3 regions of the Metabacillus sp. SLBN-84 genome follow, and region 3 is predicted to be linked to each of the others. Evidence: riboswitches for the same ligand, from Rfam matches in the RefSeq annotation. Region 3 holds a riboswitch; each other region holds the start of a gene.
The links. Region 3 has a riboswitch for S-adenosylmethionine ahead of RKD52_RS03810 (methionine ABC transporter ATP-binding protein). Riboswitches for the same ligand answer to the same signal wherever they lie in the genome.

Region 1: another riboswitch for S-adenosylmethionine. It lies ahead of RKD52_RS22590 (M14 family zinc carboxypeptidase); the one in region 3 lies ahead of RKD52_RS03810 (methionine ABC transporter ATP-binding protein).
Region 2: another riboswitch for S-adenosylmethionine. It lies ahead of mtnW (2,3-diketo-5-methylthiopentyl-1-phosphate enolase); the one in region 3 lies ahead of RKD52_RS03810 (methionine ABC transporter ATP-binding protein).

Annotation. Positions count from the first base shown of each region.
Region 1 is NZ_JBRJIP010000007.1:63,492-67,707, forward strand. Features, by position in the region: gene RKD52_RS22590 (M14 family zinc carboxypeptidase) at 96-2,450, opposite strand; SAM riboswitch class I at 2,572-2,680, opposite strand; gene tyrS (tyrosine--tRNA ligase) at 2,958-4,172, opposite strand.
Region 2 is NZ_JBRJIP010000001.1:2,813,671-2,817,886, forward strand. Features, by position in the region: gene RKD52_RS14380 (2-hydroxy-3-keto-5-methylthiopentenyl-1-phosphate phosphatase) at 1-449, opposite strand, end outside; gene mtnW (2,3-diketo-5-methylthiopentyl-1-phosphate enolase) at 446-1,684, opposite strand; SAM riboswitch class I at 1,763-1,870, opposite strand; gene RKD52_RS14390 (aminotransferase class I/II-fold pyridoxal phosphate-dependent enzyme) at 1,924-3,114, opposite strand; gene RKD52_RS14395 (carbon-nitrogen family hydrolase) at 3,216-4,004, shown strand; SAM riboswitch class I at 4,102-4,216, shown strand, end outside.
Region 3 is NZ_JBRJIP010000001.1:784,699-788,914, reverse strand. Features, by position in the region: gene RKD52_RS03820 (MetQ/NlpA family ABC transporter substrate-binding protein) at 1-353, opposite strand, end outside; gene RKD52_RS03815 (methionine ABC transporter permease) at 368-1,024, opposite strand; gene RKD52_RS03810 (methionine ABC transporter ATP-binding protein) at 1,017-2,042, opposite strand; SAM riboswitch class I at 2,172-2,278, opposite strand; gene RKD52_RS03805 (O-acetylhomoserine aminocarboxypropyltransferase/cysteine synthase family protein) at 2,386-3,702, opposite strand; SAM riboswitch class I at 3,770-3,881, opposite strand; gene RKD52_RS03800 (hypothetical protein) at 3,956-4,216, opposite strand, start outside.

The sequences.
Region 1 (4,216 bases), on a different contig from region 3:
CTAACGATTTGGGTTAACTCCTTATTGAGTCAACTTCAATGTCCAATTAAAGTAGTAGATCGTGATTCCCTATGTTGCAACAATTTAACTCGATTTTAGTGAATACTATTAGATAACAATCTGAACAAATAATCCGTGTGATTTCTAAAGCCTGCCTCCAAACCAATCAGCGTCACAGGCTTTTCTTTTTCCTGTATGATTACCGCCTGTCCTTTTGCATCGTTTCTATCCTTCCAGTGTCCTGCTACAAAGAAGTCATCGCTTTTTGCAAAAGTTGCAGCAACGTTCACATTGTCTGTGTTGGTGTACCAGACAGGACTGTAGACAAACCCAATATCCTGTTGTTTATAGCCTGCTGTTAACGGTGAATCCTTATATTCAACGTTTACGATTCCATTGCTGCTTGAAAAGCCTCTTTTCACTTCAACATCTGTAAGTCCAGCTTCTTTCGCAATTTGAGATCCTCCTGCTCCTACTGCAATGAACTTACCTTTTCCTTGGACATATTGATTCAACTTTTCATAAAACGCCTTTACTTCATCTTCACTTGTTAGAGCAAATTCCTTGTTAGCTTCGCTTAGTTTATAAGACACGAGGCTTGCTGAACCGCTATAAACAAAAGCATCGTAAGAATCTAACCCCTGATCTGCTACTTCTCTTGGGTGTACTTCAATCACATCAAACCCTAAACGTTCTAATGCTAGTTTCGTTCCAGCATGAGATTGAACTTTCCCCAATCCACCATCTTTTAGAATCGCAACCTTTTTACTTTTTACAGTAACAGCATTACTTGGCGTATTACCAGATTTTAAAGATAATCCAGATTTCTGAACCTCTTTTTGAATTTGCACTCTTTTTGCATAGGCATAGAAATTCCCTTTTGTATCTTTCTTTATGGATACTCCTTGTTTTAGAAGTGCGTTAACAAGTGAAACAGCTTCGACAGAGGTATTTGGGATAACGTACGGACCAGAGCCAGTTACTTTCCCCGCATGATCTGCCTTTTTCACTTTTGTTGATTTTACATTAAGTTCTTTATGCGATTCGACTGCTTCGAATCCCCATAACTCAGGAAGATTCCAGGCAGAAATGTCATACATGGCATCGATATCATTTGAAATGTCTTCACCGTCCCACAGAAAAACGTTTGCTAAACCCGCCTTCGCTTGGTCCAGATCTACTATATACGTTCCTTTTTCATAACGATTTCCATCCAAGGTAAAGGACTGCTTGCTTTTTTCCACCTTCACATCGTTGTCTACTAAATGCTGAACAGCCTTCTGCACTACTGAATTATCTTCTTTATTTTCTGGTATTACATAAGCTTCCGGATAGAAATGTTCTTCATTATTCGGATGTTCACCTTTGACCCCGCGAACAAAAACTTCAATCTGATCATTTAGCATTGCCTGTTTATTCTGAAGAGCAAATTTCAATGCGCCCGAAACAGCATCGACTTGCCACTTCACACCGTCCCAATCGTTTGTAGGCGCTTCAAGTGTGTATCCATAGCCCCCATGCAGCATTGCATACGCAGGTGTGTAAATCGGCGGATATACGTCCCATCCGGAGGCTGAATCTCTTAATGGAATATGCGTCCCTTCCATTGTTTGATAGAGTTCAGATTCATAGTTTTCTCTTTCACTTACTAGTTCTGATTCCATCGCTTCCGCTTGTTTGTTCATCCATTTATATAACAGATCATATTCATAATTTGGGTTATGAGGAGGTGTTCCTGGAAGGATGAGGCCAGGATGTTTAGCAGCTCCCCTCTGTTTCACGTATCCATGAAGATCCAAGAGAACTAACGGGTTGTAATCTGCAATTTGTTTAACCACTGCTTTTGTCTCTGGCTGAGATTGTGTTACAAAATCTCGATTTAGATCAATTCCCTCAGCATTAAACCTGGTTGCATCTATTCTTCCATCTGGATTAGCATTGACATTTATGATTATTGTAAAATTTTTTAAAATCTCCTTCGTTTCCTTGTCGTTCTCATAACCAAATCGTTCAATCAGTTCGATAACCGCATCCGTGCCTACGAACTCTGTACCGTGTATAGACGCGTGAATTAATATGGGTGCTTTTATATCAGGATTACCTTTTAAATATTGCTGGGCTTTTACAGGATCATCAGACATTAGTTTACGGAGCGTTTTATATTTCTCAGCAGAACTCTTAGACTCTGACTCTTCTATCGTCACTGTGTATAAGTCTTTGCCAGTAGAGGACTTACCTGTAATATTTAAATTAACTCTGCTGCTTGTCTTTTCGTAGTTAGTTAGTTTTTGTTTAAGCGCGTCATACGTTATGTAGTCGTATTTTTCTGTGTTGAAAAGACTATGTTTTCGTTCGACGGGTTTATTACCTTCTGCAAGTACATCAGTAGCTGGAAGTATTCCAGCAAGTAAAGAGACACTTAGTAACATTGATATAATGGGTCGTTTCATTTTCATTCTCCTTCAGTATTTTGTATTTATACAATTGCTTTGTCGGTAATCCTCCTTTCTCCACACAAAAAAGCCCCTTTCCTAAGAAAGAGGCTTTGTATAATAAAGACAATATTCCTCTTCCTTATCTCCCAGCTCTAAAAGCTGCAAGAATTAGCACCGTATCGAATCAATGTCGACCGGTTGCCGGGTTTCATCGGGCTTGTCCCTCCACCTGCTCTTGATAAAGAAGTAATTCTATTAAATTAGTATGAATTATATCCTAATCACACTTAGAGTCAATACATAAAAAGGAAAATGATACTTTTTGATTATATGCACTAAATAGAGTAGTTCTTATTTTGCGAAAATAACAGGAAGAAATATCTAGTTGGCTTTTCGGAATGGTTGTTCCACATAAAAAACGTCTTCATGTAGATTAGAGAAAAAAAGTTATATTAGGTGTAGGTATAAATTAAGGAGCGTTAATGCTGGAATACACAATTAACGCTCCTCAAAATCACTAAATTATTTAATGAAACGCAGGAATCTCTTTTTACCAATCTGTAGTACGTCTTCATTCATTAATACTCGGTCTAAATCATCGTGATTTATTTTTTCTTTATTGAGCTGTACACCCTCTTGTTTAACTAAACGAATAAATTCGCTTTTACTTTTTATGAACCCTTCTTCTATTAACTGGGGAATGATGGCTTCAACTGTTTCCTCCCCAATTTCTATCAAAATTTTAGGTATATCATTTGGGATGTCTTTTTTACTAAATGCTGTTTCAAAGTATGCTATCGCTCGTTTGGTTTCTTCTTCTCCCCAGTATAAATTCGTAATGATTTTAGCTAAAACAAGTTTGATATCTCTCGGATTAACTCCGTTTTCTAGTTGTTGTTTAATGTTTGCAATCTCATCTGGATGTAGATCCGTAGCCAAATCAAAGTATTTAATAATTAGGCTGTCTGGTACTTCCATAACCTTCTTAAACATTACTTCTGCAGGTTCATTAATTCCGATATAATTCCCAAGACTTTTGCTCATCTTTTCCATACCATCAAGACCTTCAAGTAAGGGCATGAAAATGGCAATTTGCTTTTCTAATCCCAAATGTTTTTGAAGTGTACGGCCCATTAGAATGTTAAATGTTTGGTCTGTTCCACCTAATTCAATATCCGCTTGAATCTCTACAGAATCATACGCTTGCATTAGTGGGTAGAAAAATTCGTGTATTCCTATTGGCACTTGATTTTTATATCTATTCTGGAAATCATCACGTTCTAATAATCTTGCAACCGATGTTGTTGCTGCTAGTTTAATGACTTCCTCGAAGGTTAATTTTGAAAGCCACTCGCTGTTAAAGCGGACAGTTGTTTTTTCTGAATCTAGCACCTTAAAGATTTGCTCAAAGTATGTTTTTGCATTTGCTATAACCTGTTCGTCATTTAGAGCCACTCGGCCTTTCGCTTTTCCAGTTGGGTCTCCAATACGACCTGTAAAATCACCGATAATAATTACAACTTTATGCCCCAAATCTTGCAGCTGTTTTATTTTTCTTAAGACGACTGCATGACCTAAGTGGATATCAGGTGCAGAAGGGTCAAGTCCTAATTTAATAGTAAGCGGAGTCTGTAATTGGTATGACTTTTCTAATTTCGCCATCAATTCTTCCTCGTTTACTAATTCTTGCACACCTTTCATAATAATTTTTAATTGTTCTACAGGTTTTACCATCATACTAACATCTCCTTGAAATATTATTTCTAACATTGCAAGTTCTA
Region 2 (4,216 bases), 2.0 Mb from region 3:
GGTTTACAGCATCCGCAGTCATTTGTGCACCTGTCATCACATGAGTTCGGCCAGAGGATTTGAACATATTCCCCGCTGAAATCTGATTCATTGCAGTAGACGCGGTCATATGGAATTAGTCCGTTTAACAGCGGATAGACAAAAAAATCAATTCCTCCGCTCACAATGTACAGCGGTATTTCATTGTCTTTTGCAAATTGAACAAAATTTCTGAATCCGTCCCGGATTTGTGCGGTAAACAGCAAATGCTGAATCATATCCGCCTTGAGATGTGACGGGATCAGCTCAAACATCCTGCCGACTCCTTCACGGACTGAGATGCGCCGGCTTAAAACGTCATCTTTCAGAGAGTTCCACTCAGGAGGTGCAAATTGTTTCATGAGCGCGATAATATTGTCATTGTTTGTAATCGTGCCGTCAAAATCGCAGATAATAACCGGTTTGCTCATCGGTTCACCTCCACCTGACCCCATAGATCCAGCGCAAGCTGAAGGTCTTGTTGGCTTTTAGCTTTTTCAGATAATGAGATGCCTTCAAGCACAGCATCGATTGCAGAGCGGAAAGCTCTTCCGCCCGCCTGCGCACCGTTTGGATGCCCGTGTACGCCTCCGCCGGCATTAATGACACTGTCGATGCCAAAATCCTGAATCAGAACAGGCACAAGACCCGGATGAATTCCTGCTGATGGAACCGGAAACGTTTCTTTTAACCCAGTGCTCTCTTTGCACGCTGCACCGATAGACAGTGCGGCATCCCTTTCAAGTGCCACACTGCCGTATGGCGACGGGAAGAGGGAAAAGTCTGCTCCGCACTGGCGAAGCAATTTTCCAAGCAGCAGAGAATGTGAAATACCATAAAGGGCGGAAGAAGACAAAGCACCGCTTACAGCAGGGTGCGCCATGATCGGAACATGAATCTCCCTGTCTTCTGCAAGCTCCTGCAAAACGTCAAGACCATAAGCGAAAACATTAAAAAGAAGGGCGTCCGCCCCAAGCTCTGAAGCGCGTCTTGCCTTCTCTTTGAGGCTGAATGTCTTTCCGGTTAAGTTAACAGCGTACATCGCTTTATGGCCGGTCTCCTCATACACCCTGCCGAGCACTTCTTTTCCTGCTGTGATTCTTTGTTCAAACGGCGTAAGCGGATTGTCAAACAGAATTTCGTCATCCTTTACAAGATCAACGCCGCCAAGCACCTGATTTCTTAGCTGTTCTTTTAAAAACGATAGATCACGTCCGATGACTCCTTTGAAAATGCTCATGAGAAGAGGCCGGTTATAGACTCCGAGTTTTTCCCTGATGCCGCTTATGCCGAATGCAGGTCCCTGAAAAGAAGAAAGAAGATCTTCTGTAAACTCCAAATCAAGCAGTTTCACTTCCCCGTCAAGGGAAAGCTTTCCGAAAACCGTCGTCAGGACCGCAGGCAGGTCATGAGAATAGTTCACGCCGGGATAGAATATTTTCACAATTCCTTTTTTCACTTTTTTTCCGAGAAACTCGGCAATGCGTTCTTCAGCATCTGTTTCTTCAACGGAAACAACTTGACCCTTGTGCTGTTTCAACTGCTGCTGTGTAAGCTCCGGAAGGTCCGTCCATGAGCCGACCGTAAGGCTGGTGGCGATTCCTTCTGCTTTTTTTGGGATGCTGTACTGATCATAGATGAGATAAGTTGCTGTAACGCCGCTCATGATTGTACCTGCCTTTCGCATTTAAATAAAAAAGGTCCCCTCCGCTGACGGAAGAGACCTTATCTGAAATGGGTAAGATCCTTATCTGCCAGCAATTGCTGCAAGATTTAGCACCGTGCTTAAACACTGTTTAAGTCGGTTGCCGGGCTTCATCGGGCCAGTCCCTCCACCTGCTCTTGATAAGAATTGTATATGTTCTGAATAACCTGAAATTAATTTGGATTATGACAGCTTTTTCCTCAGCTGTCAACCGGCAATGAAAAGAGATTTAAAGATTTTATTCTATCTGCGGCTTCTCTTAATCTCTCTTCAGAGGTTAAGAGTCCGGCACGGACATATCCCTCACCAAACGTCCCGAATCCAATGCCCGGCGCCACGCATACATGAGCGTGTTCCAGCAGATAGTCAGCGAATGATTCCGATGTGAATCCCTCGGGTACAGGCAGCCATGCAAAGAATGATCCAGGCGGAGCCTCCACTCTCCAGCCGATGCCGTTCAGAGCCTTTATAAACGCCGCACGTCTGCTTTCATAGCGTGCGACAAGATCACTGACACAGTCCTGCGGGGCAAGAAGAGCAACAGCCGCAGCTTCCTGTATTCCGCTGAACACACTGACAAACATGTGATCCTGCAAAAGATTAATCGACTCTATGACGCTTTTATTGCCGACTGCAAAACCGATTCTCCACCCTGCCATGTTATACGTCTTAGACAGCGTATAAATTTCGATTCCTGTCTCTTTTGCTCCATCTGACTCAAGAAAGCTGACCGGCTTTTTGCCGTCAAAACCGATGGCTCCATATGCAAAATCATGGACGACGCATAGATCATTTTCTTCTGCAAACGCAACCGTTTCATCGAAAAAGCTCCGGCTGGCCACTGCCCCTGTAGGGTTGTTTGGATAGTTTAAAAACATGAGCTTTGCATCCGCCTTCGTTTTTTCAGAGAGCTTGGAGTAGTCAGGCAAAAACTCATTTTCCTTCAAAAGAGGCATATATTCCATACGGGCCCTCGCAAGCTCCACTCCTGACCAATAATCCGGATAGCCCGGATCGGGAACTAGAACCGTCTCACCGGGATTAAGCAGACACTGCGGGATTTCCACAAGACCTGCCTTTCCCCCAAAAAGAATGGCCACTTCTGTGTCAGGATCCAGTGTGACGCTATATTCCCTTTGATAAAATTCTGCTATCGCCGTTTTTAAAAAGCGCTGTCCTCTAAACGGTGAATATTTGTGATAGTCCGGTTTTCCTGCCGCTTCCTGCAGAGCTTTTACAATATGAGGCGGCGTCGGCTGATCGGGATTCCCCTGGCCAAGATTAATGACATCATGCCCGGCCTCAATACTCGCATTTACTTTTGAAACGAGACTTGCAAAAAATTGTTTCGGAAGATTATTCAATAGCGTTGATTGCTCAAACTTTTTCATCTTTGCACCTTCTTGTGAAAATTCTTGAAATTCTAGTCAAAAATCATATATTGTTATAGTCAGCTTGTAAAGGAAAATATTTTTTAGCGGAGATGACGCATATGAAACTTAAAATCGCCTGCCTGCAGACAGACATTGCATTCGGAAAACCGGAAGAAAACATTGCAGCAGTGGAAAAAAAGATAAAATCCATCATGCTCAGCGACAATCCTGATGTTATTGTCCTGCCGGAGTTATGGACGACCGGATATGACCTGACACGTCTTGATGTGCTGGCAGATGAAGAAGGAAAACGCACCCTTTCCCTGATGAGCGGCCTTTCAAAAAACTGCTCGGTTAATATCATAGCAGGGTCTGTAGCAAAAAGAACAGAAGCAGGAGTAACAAACACCATGTACGTGTTTAACAGACAGGGTGAACTCCTGCACGAATACAGCAAACTGCACCTTTTCAAACTGATGGATGAACACTTGTATCTAAATGGCGGCACAGAAAAGGGACTTTTTAAGCTTGAAGGAATTCAAAGTGCCGGAGTCATTTGCTATGACATCCGTTTTCCTGAATGGATCCGCGCTCATACGGTTAATGGGGCTGAACTCCTGTTCGTTGTTGCGGAGTGGCCGCTTCCGAGACTTCATCACTGGAAAACCATGCTGATCAGCCGCGCAATTGAAAATCACTGCTACGTTGTTGCTTGCAACCGGGCGGGCAGCGATCCTGCAAACGTCTTTGCCGGCCATTCTATGATCATTGATCCATGGGGAGAAATTCTTGCTGAAGCAGGAACAGAGGAAGCCGTTCTTACAGCAGAAATCGACCTGGAAAAGGTAAAAGAAATCCGAAAACAAATTCCCGTTTTTGAAGACAGACTTCCCCATTTTTATTTGTAACTTTCTAAAAAAAGCATTGACATATTTCTTTAAAACCTGTTAACATTCAGAACAAGTGATCAATTGCGAATTGTTTGAAAACAAAACCTAATAGAATCTCTTATCAAGAGCAGGCGGAGGGATTTGGCCCTATGATGCCCAGCAACCGACCGTAAAACCATTGCGAAATGGGGCGCAGCTTTTTGCGCCGGAAGACATCTTCCACAAGGCAC
Region 3 (4,216 bases):
GAATAAACACCGATCGGCTCGATGTGAATTCCGCCTGCATTCACAAAATCGTAGTCCTTGTTTTCAGCCATCTGTGACTCAAGGTACGGGATGTGCTGGAAGTAGTTTGCATCAATTTCTTCGCTTGCAAGAGATTTGTTCGGCAAGATGTAGTCCTGGAAAGGAACGATATCAAGCTCGATGCCTTTTTCTTCAAGTAAAGGCTGGGCTTCTTCTAAAATTTCAGCGTGAGGAACATTAGATGCTCCGATTTTCAGTGTTTTAGATTCCTCGCCGCCCCCATCACCGCCGCCGCAGGCAGCAAGAGCAAAAGCAGATGTAGCAAAAACAGCACTTAAGAGTAATTTTTTCATAGTGATAATCCTCCCTAACGTTTGTCTAATTTTGATGTTATAAAATCTCCAATAAATTGGATAATGAAAACAATGACAAGTATTAAAATGGTTGCAATCATCGTTACAGCATTATTGTTTCTCTGGAAGCCTTCCAAAAAGGCAAGGTTTCCAAGGCCGCCTGCACCAACTACTCCAGCCATGGCTGTGTAGCCGACAAGAGCAATCGCTGTTACTGTAATCCCGGAAATTAAAGCAGGAGATGATTCTGGAATCAGGACCTTCCAGATAATCGTAGATGTTTTAGCGCCCATTGATCTGGCCGCTTCAATAACTCCTTTATCAATTTCACGGAGTGCAATTTCAACCATACGGCCATAGAACGGAGCAGCTCCGATAATTAATGCCGGCAGTGCCGCCTTTGCACCAAGAAACGTATCAAGAATGGCCTTGGTAAAAGGAATAAGCAAAATAATCAGCAGGATAAACGGAATCGATCTAAAAATGTTTACAAATGCAGATATGATGACATTAACCGGCTTGTTTTCCCAGATACCGCCTCTGGATGTAAGGAAGAGCAGCAAGCCGAGGATAATACCCAGCACAAATGTTGCTGCCACCGAAAATGCAGTCATGAACAGGGTTTCACTGGTTGCTTCCCATACGTTTTCCCATCTCACGTTCTCAAACATTTGAAATCACCTCCGCCTCGACCTCTTGGCTGCGGATGTAGGCCATCGCTCTTTCAAGTTCAGCCTGTTCGCCGTCTATATGGATAAACAGTGTGCCGTAAGATCCGCTTTGCGTTTGTGAAATTTTCCCCTGAAGAATATTCACCTGAATCGGATGGTTACGAATCAGGTTCGTAATCAGAGGATTTTCAGTAGAATCACCTACAAATGTCAGCTGAATAACCATGCCGTGCTTATATTTTTCAAGGATCAGTTCCATTGTTTCCTGCGTGTCATCCGGCTCTGTAATTTGTTTCACAAAGCGCTTTGTGATCGCCTGCTGAGGCTTTCTGAATACGTCAAGCACTTCTCCCTGCTCGACAATCTTTCCGCTTTCCATTACTGCTACACGGTGGCAGATTTTTCGGATAACATGCATTTCGTGGGTAATCAGAACAATCGTCAGCCCTAACCGTTCGTTAATGTCAACAAGCAGGTCAAGAATGGAATCAGTTGTCTGCGGGTCAAGTGCTGATGTCGCCTCGTCACATAGAAGCACTTTTGGATTGTTGGCAAGGGCTCTCGCAATTCCGACCCTCTGCTTTTGTCCTCCGCTCAGCTGGGAAGGATATGAATCTTCCCGTCCTTCAAGTCCGACAAGCTTGATCAGCTCTTCTACTCGTTTAGCCCGCTGCTCGCTTTTTATTCCGGCAATCTCAAGCGGAAACGCAATGTTTTCACGTACCGTTCTTGACCAAAGCAGGTTAAAATGCTGGAAGATCATGCTGATTTCCTGCCGTGCCTTTCGAAGTTCGCTGCCGCTGATTTTATCGATGCCCCTGTCGGCTACCTGAATGGAGCCGTCTGTTGGTTTTTCAAGTCCGTTCAGCAGGCGGATAAGTGAACTTTTTCCGGCGCCGCTATAACCGATAATTCCGAAAATTTCACCTTTGTTTATGTCCAGATTGACTGAATCAACAGCCGTAACACGGCCATTCTTCGTCTGAAATACTTTTCGTACGTCCTTTAGCGTAATCATGAATTCACCTTCTTCCAAAATTCCACTCACTAACATTTTGCTCTATATCGCCTTGCTTCATGTTTTTTCTCAAAAAACAAAAAGCCTTTCTGCAGAAATGAGCAGAAAGGCATATGTGAAAAAACCTTTCTCTCATCTTTCAAAGCTGCAAGCTTTGAGTGAATTGGCACCTTTTCAACGATGTTGACGGTTGCCGGGCTTCATAGGGCACTTCCCTCCACCTCTCTGGATAAGAGACTGACAAATTTATTAAATTGACTGTATATTTAGTGAGTTTATAGTACGAGAGTGATTCTATCATGCATCAAAAGTACGTGTCAAGAACAAAACTTCAGGAGCATGCTTATCGTGCTGTAGATTCTGTCAGTGACCTTATGCCGACGGCCTTCTCAATTGCCTGCTCCAAGTCTTCAAGCAGGTCGTCTATATGTTCAATACCAACAGAGAGTCTGATTAGATCTTCCGTTACGCCTGATTTCCTCAGGCCGTCAGCGTCGAGCTGCTGGTGTGTTGTGCTCGCAGGATGGATGATGAGGCTCTTTGCATCCCCAACATTGGCAACGTGTGACCACAGCTCTGCAGAGTTGATCACTTTAGCCCCTGCTTCGCGTCCGCCTTCAATGCCGAATACCACGACTGCACCGGCTCCCTCCGGTAAGTATTTCTCAGCAAGTGCCCGGTCCGGATGCTTTGAATCTTCAGGATAGAGAACCCATTTAACTGCAGGATGTCCGTTCAGATAGTCTACAACCTTCCTAGTATTCGAGATATGCTCTTTCATTCTGACATGCAGCGTTTCAAGACCGAGGTTAAATTGAAAAGCATTAAACGGGCTGAGTGCAGGCCCAAGATCTCTCAGCAGCTGCACTCTTGCTTTAACAATATAAGCCGCTTCCGGAAGGGCTTCTGCGTAAACCAGGTTATGATAGCTTGGATCAGGTGTGGTGAAACCCGGGAACTTTCTGCTGTTCCAGTCAAATTTCCCTCCATCTACAATAACGCCGCCAAGCGTTGTGCCATTTCCAAGCAGCCACTTCGTCGCTGAATGAACAACGATATCAGCCCCGTGTTCGAGCGGACGGCACAAATACGGGGTGGCGAATGTATTATCTACAATCAGCGGAATCCCGGCCTCATGGGCAATTTTTGCAACGGCTTCTATATCCAGCACTTGAAGACTCGGGTTGCCAATTGTCTCAGCAAAAATCGCCTTCGTTTTTTCTGTAATCGCGCTTCTGAAATTTTCCGGGTTCTCCGGATTAACAAATGTGGTTTCAATGCCGTATTTAGGCAAAGTCGTCTGGAAAAGATTATAGGTTCCCCCGTAAAGACTCGATGCTGACACGATTTCATCCCCGGCACCGGCAATATTCAGAATCGAGAGGGTGATGGCTGCCATACCGCTTGCTACCGCAAGACTTCCGACACCGCCTTCAAGTTCAGCGATGCGCTCCTCAAGGACGGAGGAAGTCGGGTTATGTATACGGGTATAAATGTACCCCTGTTCTTTTAATGCAAATAAGTTTGAGGCGTGCTCAGTGTCATTAAAAACGTATGCATTAGACTGGTAAATCGGAACAGATCTGGCGCCTGTTCCAGGATCAGGATTTAGCCCTCCATGAATGTTGACGGTCTCCAAACGGTACTTTTTTCGAGTCATGATCCATTTCTCCTCCCAAGTTAAAAAAATAAAAAACCCCTTCAAAGAAGAGGCGCGCATCCCGGTCTTCTTATCTTTCAGAGCATATCCACTCTGCTGGAATTGGCACCGTGAGTTACTCGCTGTATCCGGTTGCCGGGCTTCACAGGGCCAGGCCCCTCCACCGCTCTTGATAAGATTTCTTATTATTTCTATTGGGATTGTATCATTTTATTTCTTTTTAAGTCAATTATTTGTTTGAATTTTTAAAAAATTATTTGCAGAGCTGAATGAGTGACTCTACTCGAAGTATATTTCTGAATGACCCTTTTGCCTCCATAGCTCCAAGTTTTACAAGCTGTAAAAGCCTGATTGGCGAATGAAAGCAATCTTGAAAATGCCTTTCTTCCCCAGCAATCTGCACATGAAAGAGTTCATTATCACTGCTTACATGACAGTTGCCTTTTTGCAGAACGAGAGTGGATTTTTGATTGAGGTTTTTAACCCAGAACTCAATTCTTAAGTTTTCGTTTGG